Regions from separate parts of the Mesorhizobium sp. P2_E10 genome, predicted to be linked through region 1. Evidence: predicted binding sites of a transcription regulator. Region 1 holds the regulator's gene; each other region holds the start of a gene.
The links. Region 1 encodes LexA, which represses DNA repair genes until DNA is damaged. Its sites were predicted from a motif close to TGTTCNNNNTGTGTTCNG; they were not measured.
Positions count from the first base shown of each region.

Region 2: a site for LexA is predicted at 2,161-2,178, ahead of AC1D0N_RS17980 (helicase-related protein). Genes of this name have one in related genera too.
Region 3: a site for LexA is predicted at 1,800-1,817, ahead of AC1D0N_RS00855 (DNA recombination protein RmuC). Genes of this name have one in related genera too.
Region 4: a site for LexA is predicted at 2,483-2,500, ahead of AC1D0N_RS08875 (single-stranded DNA-binding protein). Genes of this name have one in related genera too.

Region 1 covers NZ_JBFUEK010000007.1:248,492-252,406, forward strand. The annotation lists gene kynU (kynureninase) at 1-1,125, opposite strand, end outside; gene lexA (transcriptional repressor LexA) at 1,617-2,354, shown strand; gene AC1D0N_RS20610 (ComEC/Rec2 family competence protein) at 2,348-3,915, opposite strand, start outside.
Region 2 covers NZ_JBFUEK010000006.1:168,227-172,141, reverse strand. The annotation lists gene AC1D0N_RS17990 (FAD-dependent monooxygenase) at 1-986, opposite strand, end outside; gene AC1D0N_RS17985 (TetR/AcrR family transcriptional regulator) at 1,086-1,652, shown strand; gene AC1D0N_RS17980 (helicase-related protein) at 2,343-3,915, shown strand, end outside.
Region 3 covers NZ_JBFUEK010000001.1:159,701-163,615, reverse strand. The annotation lists gene AC1D0N_RS00870 (GNAT family N-acetyltransferase) at 1-254, opposite strand, end outside; gene fmt (methionyl-tRNA formyltransferase) at 251-1,204, opposite strand; gene def (peptide deformylase) at 1,215-1,745, opposite strand; gene AC1D0N_RS00855 (DNA recombination protein RmuC) at 1,850-3,118, shown strand; gene AC1D0N_RS00850 (GFA family protein) at 3,136-3,540, opposite strand; gene AC1D0N_RS00845 (cation diffusion facilitator family transporter) at 3,608-3,915, opposite strand, start outside.
Region 4 covers NZ_JBFUEK010000002.1:844,203-848,117, reverse strand. The annotation lists gene AC1D0N_RS08895 (hypothetical protein) at 1-100, shown strand, start outside; gene AC1D0N_RS08890 (VOC family protein) at 139-516, shown strand; gene AC1D0N_RS08885 (MarC family protein) at 612-1,241, shown strand; gene AC1D0N_RS08880 (OsmC family protein) at 1,286-1,711, opposite strand; gene AC1D0N_RS08875 (single-stranded DNA-binding protein) at 1,854-2,381, opposite strand; gene AC1D0N_RS08870 (cupin domain-containing protein) at 2,655-2,981, shown strand; gene AC1D0N_RS08865 (ArsR/SmtB family transcription factor) at 3,026-3,340, shown strand; gene AC1D0N_RS08860 (SRPBCC family protein) at 3,337-3,816, shown strand; gene AC1D0N_RS08855 (ATP-dependent Clp protease proteolytic subunit) at 3,844-3,915, shown strand, end outside.

The DNA.
Region 1 (3,915 bases):
GAAGCGCATGGTCGAAGGCGCGCGGAAATCGCCGATCACGCCACGCTCGATCAGCGCCCGCATGATCTGGTAGCCATGCTCGTGCGCGAACGAAATCTGGCTGCCGCGTTTATTGCCGTCGCGGGTGCTTTCCAGCGTCAGCCCGTAAGCGCCGCACTTGGCCTCGACGAGTTCGATGAACAGGTCGGCCAGCGCAATGCTCTTGCTTCGCACCGCCGCCATGTCGACATCGCTCCAGATGTCGAGCGCGCCCTTCAGCGTGCGCATCGACAGCACCGGCTGCGTGCCGCACAGAAACCGCCGGATGCCAATGCCGGCGGCATAGCCCGGCTCGAAGGCGAAGGGCCTTGCATGGCCCCACCAGCCGGTGAGCGGCTGCTGGATGTCGGCAAGGTGGCGCTCGGCCGCATAGATGAAGGCAGGGGCGCCCGGGCCGCCATTCAGATATTTGTAGGTGCAGCCGACGGCGAAGTCGGCGTTTGCATTGTCCAGTTCGACTGGCATCGCACCGGCGGTGTGGCAGAGATCCCAGACGATCAGCGCCCCGGCATCCTGAGCCTTGCGCGTCAGCGCCGGCATGTCGCGCAACTCGCCGGACTTGTAGTTGACGTGGTTGACCAACACCACGGCGGTGCGTTCGTCGATCAGCCCTTCGATATCAGGCGCGTCGAAACCCGAAAGGCGCAGCTGAGTGTTCTTTCGCGTCGAGACCACGCCTTCGGCCATGTAGAGGTCGGTCGGGAAACTGTCACCCTCGGCGACGATGACCGGCCGCTCCGGCCGCATCGCCATCGCGGCGTGCAGCAGCTTGTAAATGTTGACCGAGGTCGTGTCGCAGACCACCGTCTGGCCGGCGGCGGCGCCGATCAGGCGCCCAAGCTGGTCACCGAGCTCGAGCGGCATGTCGAACCAGCCGGCCGTGTTCCAGGCGCGGATCAGGTCATGCGCCCATTCCTCGGTCGCCGCCTTGCGCAACTCGTCGAAAGCGGCATGCGAGGCGGCTCCCAGCGAATTGCCGTCGAGATAGATCACTCCTTGCGGCAGCACAAAGCGGTCGCGCATGGCGCGCAGCGGATCCGCGGCATCCATCGCCTCGATGGCCGCCAGATCGGGAATTCCTGTCATGGTTTGTCTACTCCCCCAACATTCGACGCAACGCCGGAACGACGGCATCCATCGGTCACCAGCGCTTTTCCACCACCTGGCATCGCGCGGCAAGGTTCCACCGATGACAAGCTGTCCGACCAGGTGCTGAAAATCAGGAGCCAAACCTGCCCAAGGTTGGCGTTTTGACTTCGTTTCGTTCACGGTGCATTAACCAAATCGCCCCGTCGATATGGCTGCAATAGCGTGCCCTCTTTGCCGGCTGACGGCCGATGCAAGTGCCGCCTTGCGGGAGCCCGGAGGCGGCAAACGACAGCAGAATCAAGGCGATGAGGCTCGTTCCGGTGAAAGCGGGCGACGCCGTTGGCGCGGCGGCATTGTTTCCAGAGCCCTAACATATTCATTAAACTTTAAACGGTTGCGGAACACAACTGGAACAGATAGTGTTTGTTCTGGGTTTGTTTTTCTGATTCTGGTTCGAAATCTCTGGTTCGAAACCCTTGGGGGCCGCCATGCTGACGCGCAAGCAACATGAACTTCTGATGTTCATCCATGAGCGACTGAAGGAGAGCGGCATTCCGCCGTCGTTTGACGAGATGAAGGAAGCGCTGGACCTTGCCTCCAAGTCAGGCATTCACCGGCTGATCACGGCGCTAGAAGAACGCGGCTTCATTCGCCGGCTACCCAACCGTGCCCGCGCCCTGGAAGTGCTGCGGCTGCCGGACTCGATCGCGCCCGGCCTCAACGCAGCGCGCAAATTCTCGCCGAGCGTTATCCAGGGCAGTCTTGGACAAGGCGGCCTCGGGCGGCAAATCAAGCCAGCGCCTTCGCGCATGCCTTCGGCCGGCAATGACGACGATGTGGTCGCCGCCGTGTCGATCCCGGTGATGGGACGCATTGCCGCCGGTGTGCCGATCGACGCCATCCAGCACCAGACGCATTCGATCTCGGTGCCACCGGACATGATCATGGGCGGCGAACACTATGCACTGGAGGTGAAGGGCGATTCGATGATCGAGGCCGGCATTTTCGATGGCGACACGGTCATCATCCGCAACGCCGATACCGCCAGCCCGGGCGAGATCATCGTGGCGCTGGTCGATGACGAGGAAGCAACGCTGAAGCGGTTCCGCCGCAAGGGCGCCTCGATCGCGCTCGAGGCCGCCAATCCGGCCTATGAGACCCGCATTTTCGGCCCGGACCGGGTCAAGGTGCAAGGCAAGTTGGTCGGGCTGATCCGCCGTTACTGAGCCGGCTTGACGGCTGATTTTTCGGGCTTCTTGTAGGGCGGTAGCCCCCTCGCTTCGCGAGAGAATTTTCGTTGGACGTGCCAGGGGCGGTATGGCTTGTCGACGGCAAAGTCGATCTCTGCCGGCCTGATCGCCGATTGCGGATCGAAGAAGATGGCTGCGCTGCCCGAACGGGCAAGTTGTCGCTTGTTGACGACAAGGACCAGCGGATCGCGGCAAGGGTCATGGGCGGTGGCGTCGTCGATGACAATCAGGGTCGCGAAAGAGCAGGCTTTCCACGCGTTCTTGCGGTCTTCGACATAGGCGACGATCGCGCCGGAGGGATGCCGTGCAAGGCACAGCCCGGCTTTGCAATAGAAGGGCGAGCCTGGCGGCAATTCGGTCGGGTCGGCAATATCGAATTGTTCGCTGCTGTTGTCGAACGTCTCGGGCTCGACGATGGTTTCGGACTTTAGGGCGCGCTTCCAGTTGTCGGTCGTGAATTCGTTCGAACGCGCCCGGTTGAGGGCCAGCTCACCGCCGCCAATCGGCAGCGCAACCAGATGGGCGTCTTCGGAAATCAGCACGTCGGGCGTGCGTGTGTCGGAAATCGTCAGCAGGCCTGCGAGTGCAAATGGCAGTGCTGCCAGCCGAAGCCATGTCGTCGCCATGGTGGCGATGATCAGCGCGATGGTCGTCAGAAACACCGATTTGAGCGAGATCAACCCGACCGCATCGATCGGCGAGCGCTCCGAAATCCATGCCGACAGGGCGATCATCGCCGTCAGCCCCTTGCCCATCAAATACAGTGGTATTCCATCGGCGCCAAACGGCATCGCAAGGGCGCTGATCACGGCCAAAAGCATGACGACGGAGACGATCGGCATGATGGCCAGATTGGCGAACAGGCTGAGCGGCGACACACGCTGGAAATGCCATATGGCGAACAGCGCGGTGGCGCTGCCGGCGATGATCGAGGTCATGGCCAGACCGCCTGTCGCCAGCAGGAATTTTCCACTGAGGAAGGCTGGCAGTGAGCGCCGAGGCGGTGGTGACGTTGCCTTGCCCTCGCGGTAGTCGGACCAACCGTCATAGGCGCCGACCAGCGCCGCGGTGGCGGCGAAGGACATCTGGAAACTCGGGCCGACGACTTCGTGCGGCGACACCAGGATGACGGCGATGGCTGAGATCGCCAGATTGCGCATGGTGAGTGCTGCCCGATCGAACAGCACGGCGATCAGCATCACCGCCAGCATGATGAAGCTGCGTTCGGCTGCAACCACGACGCCTGAAATGACGAGATAGGCAGCGATAGAAATGAGCGCGGCAGCCGCGGCATATTTCTTGACCGGCCGGTGTGAGGAAAAATCTGGAAACAGGGCAAAGGCGCCGCGCAGCAGCGCCATGATGGTGCCGGCGACCAAGGCCATGTGCAGGCCGGAAATGGAGATGATGTGATAGATGCCGGTGCGCCGCATCGCCTCATTGATCTCTTCCGGGATGCCGGCACGCACGCCGACAATCAGTGCCGCGGCAATCTCACCTTCTGCGCCGCCGATTTTGCCCCTGATACGGTCTGCAA
Region 2 (3,915 bases), on a different contig from region 1:
AGCGTTTCATAGACGTCGAGCTCGACCTCCGCGCGCACCCCGTTCACCACATCGGCTAGCAGTTGGCCAAGCACGACCGCGTCAACGATGCCAGTGTTCATGCCTTGCCCGCCAGCCGGGCTGTGCACATGCGCGGCATCGCCCATCAGGAACAACCGGTCCTTGCGGTACGAGCGGACCAGGCGGTGATGCACGCGAAAACGCGAGCTCCACGTCAGGCCGAGCACCCGGGCCTGTTTCCCGGTCGGCCCACGGCTGTCGAGCAGCGCCTGGATGTCGGCGACCTCAGGCTTTTCCGGTGCGTTGTCCATTGTTGCGACGATGCGGTACGACCCGTCCGGAAGCGGCGCCACCACGACCAACCCGGCTGGCGCAAAGAACAGCGACACTTCGGTCGGCCCAACGGGCCAGTCGAGACGAACGTCGGCGAGTACGAACGACGCGTCATAGGCCGCACCGTCGAACTCGATGCCGGCGGACTTGCGCACCAGGCTGTTCATACCATCGGCGCCAACGACGTAGCGTGCCGATATCAGTCTCTCGCGGCCGTTCTCAACCACCGTCACATGCGCACCGTCAACGTCCTGAAAGACTGCCTTGGCCTCGACTGCGCGGTGAATGACTCCGCCCAGGGCGGCGATCCGTTCGGCGAACACCTGCTCGGTCAGGTTCTGCGGCAGCATCATCAAATAGGGATGCTTTGACGGAAGCGTGCCGAAAGCGAGGTTGAGCAGCGCCCGGTTGCGGTCGCGGAAGGCAAATTTCTGCAGCTTCAGGGCAAGTTCGCCCAGCCGCGGCGTCACGCCGAGAGGCTCCAGCGTTTCCAGCGTCTGCGCGTGAATGACGCCGGCGCGCGAGCTCTGAAGGCCCTGCTCCAGCCTGTCGATCAGAACGTGGTCGACACCGGCCTGGTGCAACACGATGGACAGCGCCATGCCGGTCGGGCCGGCGCCAATGATCATCACTTCTGTTGTATCGGGTAGCATTTCTCTCTCCATTTATCAACGAGTGTTGACTTTTTAATCGACGCCATTGCATTTGTCAACAGTCGTTGGCATATGAGGTTCATGATCGAGAATCAGCCTATGAAAATCAGCAAGTCGGACCGCACGCGGACCCATATCCTCGAAGCCGCACGGCTCCTGTTCGCCGAGCAGGGTTATGAGGGCGCCTCCATTCGCGACGTCGCCGCGCAGGCCGCTATCGATCCGGCCATGGTGATCCGCTATTTCCGCAGCAAGGACGAACTGTTCGCCAGGGCAGCGGTCGTCGATCTGCAATTGCCGGAATTGCAGGTGATCGACCGCAGCGCCGTCGGCGAAGCCCTGATCAGACGTTTCCTCGAAATCTGGGAAGGTCCGACCAGCGGTCCCGGCATGGCAATTCTGCTGCGTTCGGCAACCTCGAACGAATTTGCCGCCGAGAAATTGCGCGAGGTGTTTGCCAACCAGGTGTGGCCAGTGGTTGGGTCGGCCGGAGCCGCCGCCGATGCGGGTCGACGGGCCGGGCTCGTATCAAGCCAGCTGCTGGGTTTGGCGATGTGTCGATACTTGCTGCGGCTTCCGCCCGTCGTCGCCTTGTCCCACGACGAAATCATCCTGAACGTCGGCCCGACATTGCAGCGCTATGCAACGGGAGAGGGCGCACCCTAAACCGACGCTGAGAACCATTGTTGGTCGGGTCAGGCCGTCGTGCAGCGACTGCACCGGCCAAAGCACGTGATGCCGATCTGTGCCACTCCGGTACGCAGATGTTAACGGCAACAGCGCCGCCTGTGCGAAACCTGTTAGCAAGCCTGTGGATTCTCGGTGGAAAACCTGTTCACAACACAAGATATTGGAGTGAACAAACCGGGAAAATCGGGCCATCGCTGATTCGTCGCCGATTCGTTCCGGCTTTGACCGGAACGTTAACGGCGAAGTCTGAAACCACCCTCCAAATGATTAAAGCGCGTTAGGAAAGATCAACAATTTCATAATCTTGGGCGAGGTCCGCCGCCAGGATCCGATCCTTCCCCGGCAAAGGTTAACATCAGCGTTCGCCTGCATGAATCGGGCCAGTTCCAGCGATTCAGCATGTGGTGAGACTCGCCGGTCAAAAATCCACATGTAGCCGTGAACAAAAGCTGAATCTGCAGGAGTCACTGATTCGTCGCCGATTCGTTCCAGACTCGTTCCAACTGTTAACCGCGGACGGATTCGGCCCTCGAACGCGACCCTCGGACAGCAGGCAGGAACATTCCGCTTTCGCTTCGCGCGTGAAATCCCTATGTGTCGCCTGTCACACGCGCCACATTGAGGCGCGCTCCCGACAACACGGCAGAAAGCCTTATTTCCAGGTCGATGAACATTCAGCCGAAACACACTGAGCCGCTGATCTTGTCGGGCCGCGACGTGACCGCTGTGCTCGGCCCGACCAACACCGGCAAAACCCATCTCGCCATCGAGCGCATGGTGGCGCATGAAAGCGGCATTATCGGCCTGCCGCTCAGGCTGCTTGCCCGCGAAGTCTATGCCCGCGTCTGCGAGAAGGTCGGCGCCCACAAGGTGGCGCTCATCACCGGCGAGGAGAAGATCCAACCGGCAGGCGCCAGGTATTCCGTCTGTACCGTCGAAGCCATGCCGCGCGAGACCGACGCCGCCTTCGTTGCCATCGACGAGGTGCAGCTGGCCGGCGATCTCGAACGCGGCCATATCTTCACCGACCGTATCCTGCATCTGCGTGGCCGCCAGGAGACGTTGCTGCTCGGCGCCGCCACCATGCATGGCATCCTGCAGCGCCTGCTGAAGGGCGTCTCGGTGGTGACGCGGCCGCGGCTGTCGCATCTCGCCTATGCCGGATCGAAGAAGCTGACCCGTTTGCCCCGGCGCACGGCGATCGTCGCCTTCTCCGCAGACGAGGTCTATGCCATTGCCGAACTGATCCGCCGCCAGCAGGGCGGTGCTGCCGTCGTGCTCGGCGCGCTGTCGCCCCGCACCCGCAACGCGCAGGTGGCGCTGTTCCAGTCGGGCGATGTCGACTACTTGATCGCCACCGACGCCATCGGCATGGGCCTCAACCTCGATCTTGATCACGTCGCCTTCGCCCAGAACCGCAAATTCGACGGCTACCAGTACCGCAATTTGACGGCGGCCGAACTCGGCCAGATCGCCGGTCGTGCCGGCCGGCATCTGCGCGACGGAACCTTTGGCGTCACCGGCCAGGTCGATCCGCTCGACGAGGAACTGGTCAAGCGGATCGAAGGACATGAGTTCGATCCGGTGAAAGTGCTGCAATGGCGCTCTGCCCGTTTCGACTTTGCCAGCCTCGATGCGCTGAAGCGCTCGATCGAGACCAACGCGCCGGTCGAAGGCCTGACGCGGGCGCTGCCGGCGGTCGACGCTCAGGCGCTCGAGTATTTGTCCCGCGACGAGGACATAAAGGCGCTGGCCACCGACCCCAAACGCGTTGCGCTTCTGTGGGAAGCCTGCGCCCTGCCCGACTACCGGAAGATCGCGCCGGCCCAGCATTCGGACCTCATCGCCTCGATCTACATGGACCTGGCCAGGCACGGTCATGTCGACGAGAACTACATGGCCGAGCAGGTGCGCCGCGCCGACACCACCGAGGGCGACATCGACACGCTGTCGCACCGTATTGCCGAGATCCGCACCTGGACATTCGTGTCCAACCGACCCGGCTGGCTGGCCGATCAGGCACACTGGCAGGAAAAGACGCGCGAAATCGAAGACAGATTGTCGGATGCGCTGCATGAGCGGTTGACGAAACGCTTCGTAGACCGCAGGACTTCCGTCCTCATGCGGCGCCTTAGAGAAAATACCATGCCTGAAGCCGAAATCAGCCCAACCGGAACCGTCCTTGTCGAAGGCCACCATGTCGGCGAGTTGCAAGGATTCCGCTTCACCGCCGACCAGA
Region 3 (3,915 bases), on a different contig from region 1:
GGCTCGACCGCCAAAGGCGCCAGCGCCACGGCTGCAAACTGCTTGCCCCCGTTCTGGACGAACAGCCTGGAAAACAGGATGTGGCCGACCACCTGGCCGTCTTCTTCCGCCACCAGTTCGACGACGGCATCGCCGCCGGTGACCAGCGCGTCGACCAGCCCGGCCTCCGCCTGCTGGCCGAATGCATGTTCCTCGACGAGGCGGATCGCCTCGCGATCCCGCGGCATCGCCGCGCGTATCGACATCATGCTCATGAGAATTTCATTCCTTTTTCGAGCTTGGCTCCGCGCAGAAACTCCTGCACGGCAACGGGCCTTCCGCCCGCGCGTTGAACTTCGACCAGCCTGATGGCGCCTGACCCGCAGGCGATCGTCAGCCGGTCATCGAGAATTCCTCCCGACTCGCCCAAATCCTCAGAAAGCGACAGGCCATCCGAAAGCGTCGAGCGAAGCAGTTTCAGCCGCTCTGTGCGGCCACCAATTTCAGTTTCGCACCAAGCGCCGGGAAAAGGCGACAGGCCGCGAATGTGATTGTGGACTTCGCCCGCAGGCCGCGTCCAGTCTATGCGCGTCTCCGATTTATCTATTTTTCGGGCGTAGGTCACCCCCACAGTCGCCTGTAGGGTAAATGTCAGACAATTTGTCCCCAACTGCGCCAGCGCTTCTACCATCAGCGCGGCGCCAATGCTCATCAAACTGTCGTGCAGCTCGCCGGCCGTCATATCGGAGTCGATGGCGCACTTTTCAACCATTGCCACCGGACCGGTGTCCAGACCCGCTTCCATTCGCATCACCATCATGCCGGTCTCGCTGTCGCCAGCCATGATGGCCCGCTGGATGGGGGCGGCACCCCGCCAGCGCGGCAACAGCGACGCGTGGCCGTTCAGGCAAGCGAGCCGTGGCGCGTCGAGAATGGCCTTGGGCAACAGCAATCCATAGGCGACGACCACGGCGACATCGGCCTGCAAGGCGCTGAAGGCCTGCTGCTCAGCTTCGCCTTTCAGCGACACCGGCGTCCGCACCTCGATATCAAGCCGTTCCGCCTCGCGTTGCACCGGCGACGGCGTCAGCTCGAGCCCGCGGCGGCCGGCAGCGCGCGGCGGCTGCGTGTAGACGGCAACGATCTCGTGCCCGGCCTCGGCGATTGCCCGCAGCGTCGGCACGGAGAACTCAGGCGTGCCCATGAAGATGACGCGAAGGGGCATTTTTCGACCCCTATCCCACCAGCTTGCCTGGCACCTTGTCCCTGGCGAGCTTCTTGAACTTCTTAACCACCATGTCGCGCTTCAGCTTCGAGATGTGGTCGATGAACAGCACGCCGTTGAGGTGGTCGATCTCATGCTGCAGGCAGGTCGCCATCAGCCCTTCGGCTTCGAGCTCCTGCGACTTGCCGTCGCGGTCGAGATATTTCACCCGCACGGCCGCGGGACGCTCGACCTCGGCATAATAGTCCGGGATCGACAGGCAGCCTTCCTCGTAGACCGAGCGCTGGTCGGCGCTTTCGAGGATTTCGGGATTGATGAAGACATGCGGCGCCGGTGTCTCGTCTTCCTTGGCAAGGTCGATCACCAGCATGCGCAGCGGTTCGCCGATCTGGATTGCCGCCAGGCCGATGCCGGGCGCGTCATACATGGTGTCCAGCATGTCGCCGGCCAGTTTGCGCAAGGCGCCGTCGACACGCTCGACCGGCTTGGAAAGCTGGCGCAGGACAGGATCGGGAAGGATGATAAGCGGCTTGATCGACATACTTTCTCACCTAAGACCTCGCGCGAAAAGCGTCAACCGGGGCGCTTGCGGCGTCGTTCACGTTTTGATCTGTGCCGGCGGGCCGAATCATCTATGCTGCCCAAATGAATGATCTGACATCAATCCTTTCCGAGCCTGTTGCCCGGCTCGGCGCCACGACGATCACGCTCGGCCACGCGCTGGCGTTCGGGGCGATGCTGTTTCTAGGCCTATTTCTGGCACTGGTCGTTGCGCTGTGGCGGTCGGCCACGGCGCGGACCGTAGCCGCCGCGGAAGCGGCCGACCATGCCCGTGACGCCGAGGCGCGGATGGCTGGCATCCTGCAAAGCCAGGCCGAAATGCAAGGCCGCATGGGCGCCATCGCCGACGTGTTCGGGGCACGGCAGGCCGAGCTGACGCAGTCGATCGGCCAGCGCCTCGACGCCATGACCGGCCGCCTCGGCCAGACCATGACCGAGCAGACGAAATCGACGCATGAGAGCCTGGCCAAACTGCAGGAGCGGCTGGCGGTGATCGATACCGCGCAAGGCAACATCCAGTCGCTCGCCGGCCAGGTCGTGCAATTGCAGGCGATCCTGTCCAATAAGCAGACGCGCGGCGCATTCGGCCAGTCGCGCATGGAGGCGATCGTCGCGGACGGCCTGCCGATGGGCGCCTACGAGTTTCAGGCGACGTTGTCGAATGGCAGCCGGCCCGACTGCCTGGTGAGGATGCCGAACGGCGCGCCGTCGCTCGCCATCGACGCCAAATTTCCGCTGGAGGCCTGGAACGCCATCCGCGCCGCCGACGGTGCAGACCTGCAGAAGGTGGCCGCGCAAGCCTTCCGCCGTGACATCGAGATCCATGTCCGCGATATCTCGGAAAAATACCTGATCCAGGGCGAGACGCAGGACACCGCCTTCATGTTCGTGCCGTCGGAATCGGTGTTCGCCGAAATCCACGAGAATTTCGATGCGCTTGTCCAGAAGGCGCACCGCGCCCGCGTCATCATCGTTTCGCCGTCGCTTTTGATGCTGTCGATCCAGGTCATCCAGGCGATCCTCAAGGACGCCCGCATGCGCGAGCAGGCGCATCTGATCCAGGGCGAGGTGATCCGGCTGATGGAGGATGTCGCGCGCGTTGACGAGCGGGTGCGCCGGCTGCAGACGCATTTCACCCAGTCGGCCAAGGACATCGACGACATTCTGGTGTCGACGTCGAAGGTGACCAAGCGCGGCCAGAAGATCGAGGCGCTGGAGTTCGGCGTGCAGCCTGGCGAAGGTGATGCCGGCACGGTCGAGATTGCACGCCCGGCGGTAGCGAAAGCCGAAACGCGCGTTGCCGATTCCAAGACCGGCCAGTTGAGGCTGCGGGTCGTCGAAGGCGACGACTGAGAAGGTGTCGCGCGGGGCTACTGCTCCTCCACGACGCTGATCCCCTCGAATTCCGGAAGCCAGTGCAGCGCCGACCGGTGCCACTTCTGTTGTGTCGGGACCAGATCCTCGCGCTGCCGCGCGGTCCCCGCTCTGATTCCATAGACCTTCGGGCCATCGCCAACTGACGTCGCGTAGAGATGCGAACCGCAGTCGCCGCAAAAGCCCTGCGCGCGCTTGGCGCCGCTCGATCCCGTCTTGATATAGACCTTGGGCGTACCCTTGGTAATCCGGTACTGGCTCTCAGGCGCGGGAACGGTGACGCGAAACGCCGTGCCGGTCAGTTGCTGGCAATCCGTGCAATGACAGATAGAGGTCTTTTCCGGATCGACCTCCGCCTCGTAGGTGATGGCGCCGCAATGGCAACCGCCGGCGATTTTCATCCTGGTTTCCTCCCGAAATCCGTCCCGTAATCTTAGCGTGGCGGGGTCGCCAAGCAATGGCTGGCGGCTAGTCCAGTGCCTCTCCGGACGCTGCCTCGACCGCCTTGCGCCGCCGCTCCCAGGTTCCAGTCGTCTGCGGCTTGACGAACAGCCGCGTGATCTCTGGCATTTCCTTTTTCAGCCGCGCCTCGATGCGCTCGACGCAGGCCTCGATCTCGGGCGCCGCCAGATGATCCTCGAACTCGATGCTCAGGCCGGCGACGATCTCCTGTGGACCCATATGCAGCGTCAGCACGCCGTTCGCGCGCTGCACCGCCGGGTCCTGCTGGGCAATGGCCAGGACCTGTTTCTGCACCTCGGGCGACGCCGGTTCGC
Region 4 (3,915 bases), on a different contig from region 1:
GATTACCGAGAATTCCTTCCGTTGGCTGGGCGAACGGTCGCATGACGACGGCGCGACATGGCGGCTCGAAGTCGAGTTTCTGGCGCGCCGCACGGCCTGAGCCTGACGACCCAACCAATTGTAACAATGGAGAAAACGATGCTCGACCATGTCTCGATCGGTGTCCGCGACGCTAACGCCTCGAAGCGCTTCTACGACGCTGCACTAAAACCGCTTGGCTATACCTGCCTCAGCCAGTCGCCGGGCTCATTGGGCTACGGCACTGAGGCGGTGGCGCTCTGGGTGAACGAAGCCCCGCGTCCGGTTGCGGCCGATATGGAGTCCGGCCTGCATTTCTGCTTTGCCGCGTCGACGCGCAGCAGCGTCGATGCCTTCCATGCCGGCGCCTTGCGTGAAGGCGGAAGCGACAATGGCGCACCCGGCCTGCGCGCCTCCTATGGCGACAACTACTACGCCGCCTTTGTCGTCGACCCCGATGGCTACCGCATCGAGGCCTATTGCGGCGCGGCTGGCTAGTCGGCCGAATTCCCTCGGTTCAAACGGTTTCCTCTGACCCTGCTTTGCTCTACCAATGCAAGGGTTCGGGCGTCGCCCGGCGGGAGGGGCCAGAAATGCCGAGCTTCGACAGCCTGTTCAATGCCTTCGTCACCATTCTGGTGACCATCGACCCGCCCGGCCTGGCACCGCTTTTCCTCGCGGTGACGCGCGGCATGAACCGCGAGGAGCGCCAGCAGGTTTCGATCCGCGCCTCGATCATGGGTTTCCTTGTCATGGCGCTGTTTGCGGTTGCCGGCGCCTCGATCCTGTCGGTGTTCGGCATCACGCTGCCGGCCTTCCGCGTCGCGGGTGGTTTTCTGCTGTTCTTCATCGCCTTCGAAATGGTGTTCGAGCGCCGGCAGGACCGCAAGGAGAAGATCGGCGACGTCGCCATCACCAAGGACATGATCCACAACATCGCCGCCTTCCCGCTGGCGATCCCGCTGATCGCCGGTCCGGGTGCGATTTCAGCGACGGTCCTGCTCTCCGGCTCGTTTCAGGGTCTTGCCGCGCAGGCAGCCTTGGTTGGTATCATCTTTGTCTGCCTTGCCATCACCTATCTGGTGTTCGTGCTGTCCGAGCGCATCGACCGCATTCTCGGCCACACCGGCCGCTCGATCCTGACGCGGCTGCTCGGCGTCATCCTGGCGGCGCTTGCCGTGCAGTTCGTGGCGGATGGCATCAAGGCGCTGATGGCGGGATAGCGGCAACCCCTACTGCCTACTGCCTACTGCCTACTGCCTACTGCTTACTGCCCCGCCGTATCAACGACTTCGAAGTCGTGGGTGATTGCGGCGGACTTGGCCAGCATCGCCGAGGCCGAGCAGTATTTTTCGATCGACAGGTTGATCGCCCGTTTCACCTTGTCATGCGAGAGCGCCCGGCCCTTGACGACGAAATGCATGTGGATGCGGGTGAACACTTTTGGCTCGGTTTCCGCCCGATCGGCATCGAGTTCGACGACGCAGTCCTCGATCGCCTCGCGGCCCTTTTCGAGGATGTGGACGACGTCATAGGCCGAGCAGCCGCCGGTGCCGATCAGCACCAGTTCCATCGGGCTCGGCCCCGGCGTGTTGCCTTCCGGTCCAAACGCGGTTCCTAGCACCAGCTTGTGGCCGCTGCCGGACTCGCCGACGAAGGTGCGCTCCTCGACCCATTTGACCCGTGCCTTCACCTGATACGTCCTTCCCTGCAATTCCTTGGTTGTCCTCGCAGCGGTCATGCGACAAAGCAAAGCCCCGAAAATCCATGAAAGACTTTCGGGGCACTATGTGTGGCTTCACCACATGGCGTTCGCGTTCAGGACCGTGTTGTGCTCAGAACGGGATTTCGTCGTCCAGTTCACGCGACGAACCGCCGCCACCGCCGCTCTTGGCGCCGCCGCCACCACGGCTAAAGCTCTCGCCCGGACCGGACTGGCCGAAATCGGAACCACGGGCAGCGCCACCGCCGGCGCCGGAATAGCCGCCGACCTGACCGCCCTCGCCTTGCCCGCGTGCGTCGAGCATCTGCAGCTCGCCGCGGAATTTCTGCAGCACGACTTCCGTCGTGTACTTATCGTTACCGGTCTGGTCCTGCCATTTGCGCGTCTGCAGCTGGCCCTCGACATAGACCTTCATACCCTTCTTCAAATACTGCTCAGCCACCTTGGCGAGCTGGTCGTTGAAGATGACGACGTTGTGCCACTCGGTCTTTTCCTTGCGCTCGCCGGAATTCTTGTCGCGCCAGCTTTCCGAGGTGGCGATGCGGATGTTGACGACCGGTTCGCCCGAATTCAAACGACGGATTTCAGGGTCCGCCCCGAGGTTGCCCACCAGAATGACCTTGTTGACGCTACCCGCCATGATACTTCTCCGCGCTCATCCGAAACCAAATTTTTGCCGCCGCACCTTACAGGCTACGGACAATCCCCGCCTGCTGTGGCTGCCTTTACCCACAAGGTTTTTGTTCTTTTTTTGTTCTATTCTTGTCGGCCCCGGCTGTCAAGAATGTCAGCAAGAGGTAGGGTGTGCGCATGAAATTGCGACTATGCCGGGATCGAAAGGCGGTGGCGAATGAAAGTCATTGCGCATCTGGATCAGCCGCGAGAGCAGTGGCGAGCGGGCGTGGAGACCCGCATGCAAGTTTCCGCCGGCAACGGAGCGAGCGAGCTTTGCCTGTTCGAACAATGGGTTCAGCCAGGCGTCGGGGCTCCGACACATCGGCATCCGGCCGAGGAAGTGCTCACCGTCATCGCCGGAACCGCCGACATGTGGATCGACGAAGACTGCGTGACGCTGACTGCCGGACAGTCACTCCTCATTCCCGCAGAGAGAAAACACGGTTTTAGAAACGTCGGAGCCAAGACGCTTCACATCCATGCCGTGCTGGCGTCACCGATCTTCGAGGCGACGTTCGAGGGATCGCCTGACACGGTGAGGCGCTGGCTTCCAGCGGCGCCGTAAATCACCGCTTGCCAAATCAATAAGTATCGACTTATGCTTTGGTCATGATCGAAGCAGAGATTTTTCGCGCGCTGGCTGACCCGACGCGACGCGCCGTCTACGAACGGCTCGCCGCCGGCGAACTGAGCGTATCGGAACTGCGCAGCGGCATGAGCGTGTCGCAGCCGGCGGTGTCGCAGCATCTGGCGGTGCTGCGCGGCGCCGGCCTCGTGGTCGAGCGGCGGGCCGGCCGCAACGCCTATTATCGCGCCGACCCGCAAGGGCTTGGCCCCCTGCTCGGCTGGATCGAACGCTATCGGGCGTTCTGGCCCGAGCGCATCGAAAAGCTCAAGGCGGTTTTGAAGGACATGGACCAGTGACGGACGAACAACACGCGGAAGCAGAAGACACGATCGCGTTCGAGTGCGAGCTTGCCGAACCGCCAGAAAAGGTGTGGCGGGCGTTGACGGTGCCGGAGCTGCTCGCGGCCTGGATGATGCCCAACGACATCAAGCCTGAAATCGGCAGCCGCTTCGCCTTTGCCGGGCCGGATGCGCCGATCGACTGCGAAATCCTCGACGCCGAACCCGGGCGGCTGTTGCGCTATTCCTGGCGGGAACGAGCCGAGCCAGGCGATGCCGCGCGCCAGGACGCATTGGACAGCATCGTTACTTTCACGCTCGACCGTACGGTTTCCGGCGGTACGCATCTGCGCATCGTCCACGATGGGTTTGCCAGAACAGCAATGCCTGTGGTTGCCATGGCCGGCGGCAGTTGCCGGTTTTCGCTCAACACATACAAACCCAAACAACCTATCGCCGCGAACGCGACGCGCCTTCGGCTGCGCGCGGCCTGAGCTGGAAAAAATAAACGGAGACAAAAGATGAGCGGCCTTGCCAATCTGGTGCCGATGGTGATCGAGCAATCGAGCCGCGGCGAACGCGCCTTCGACATC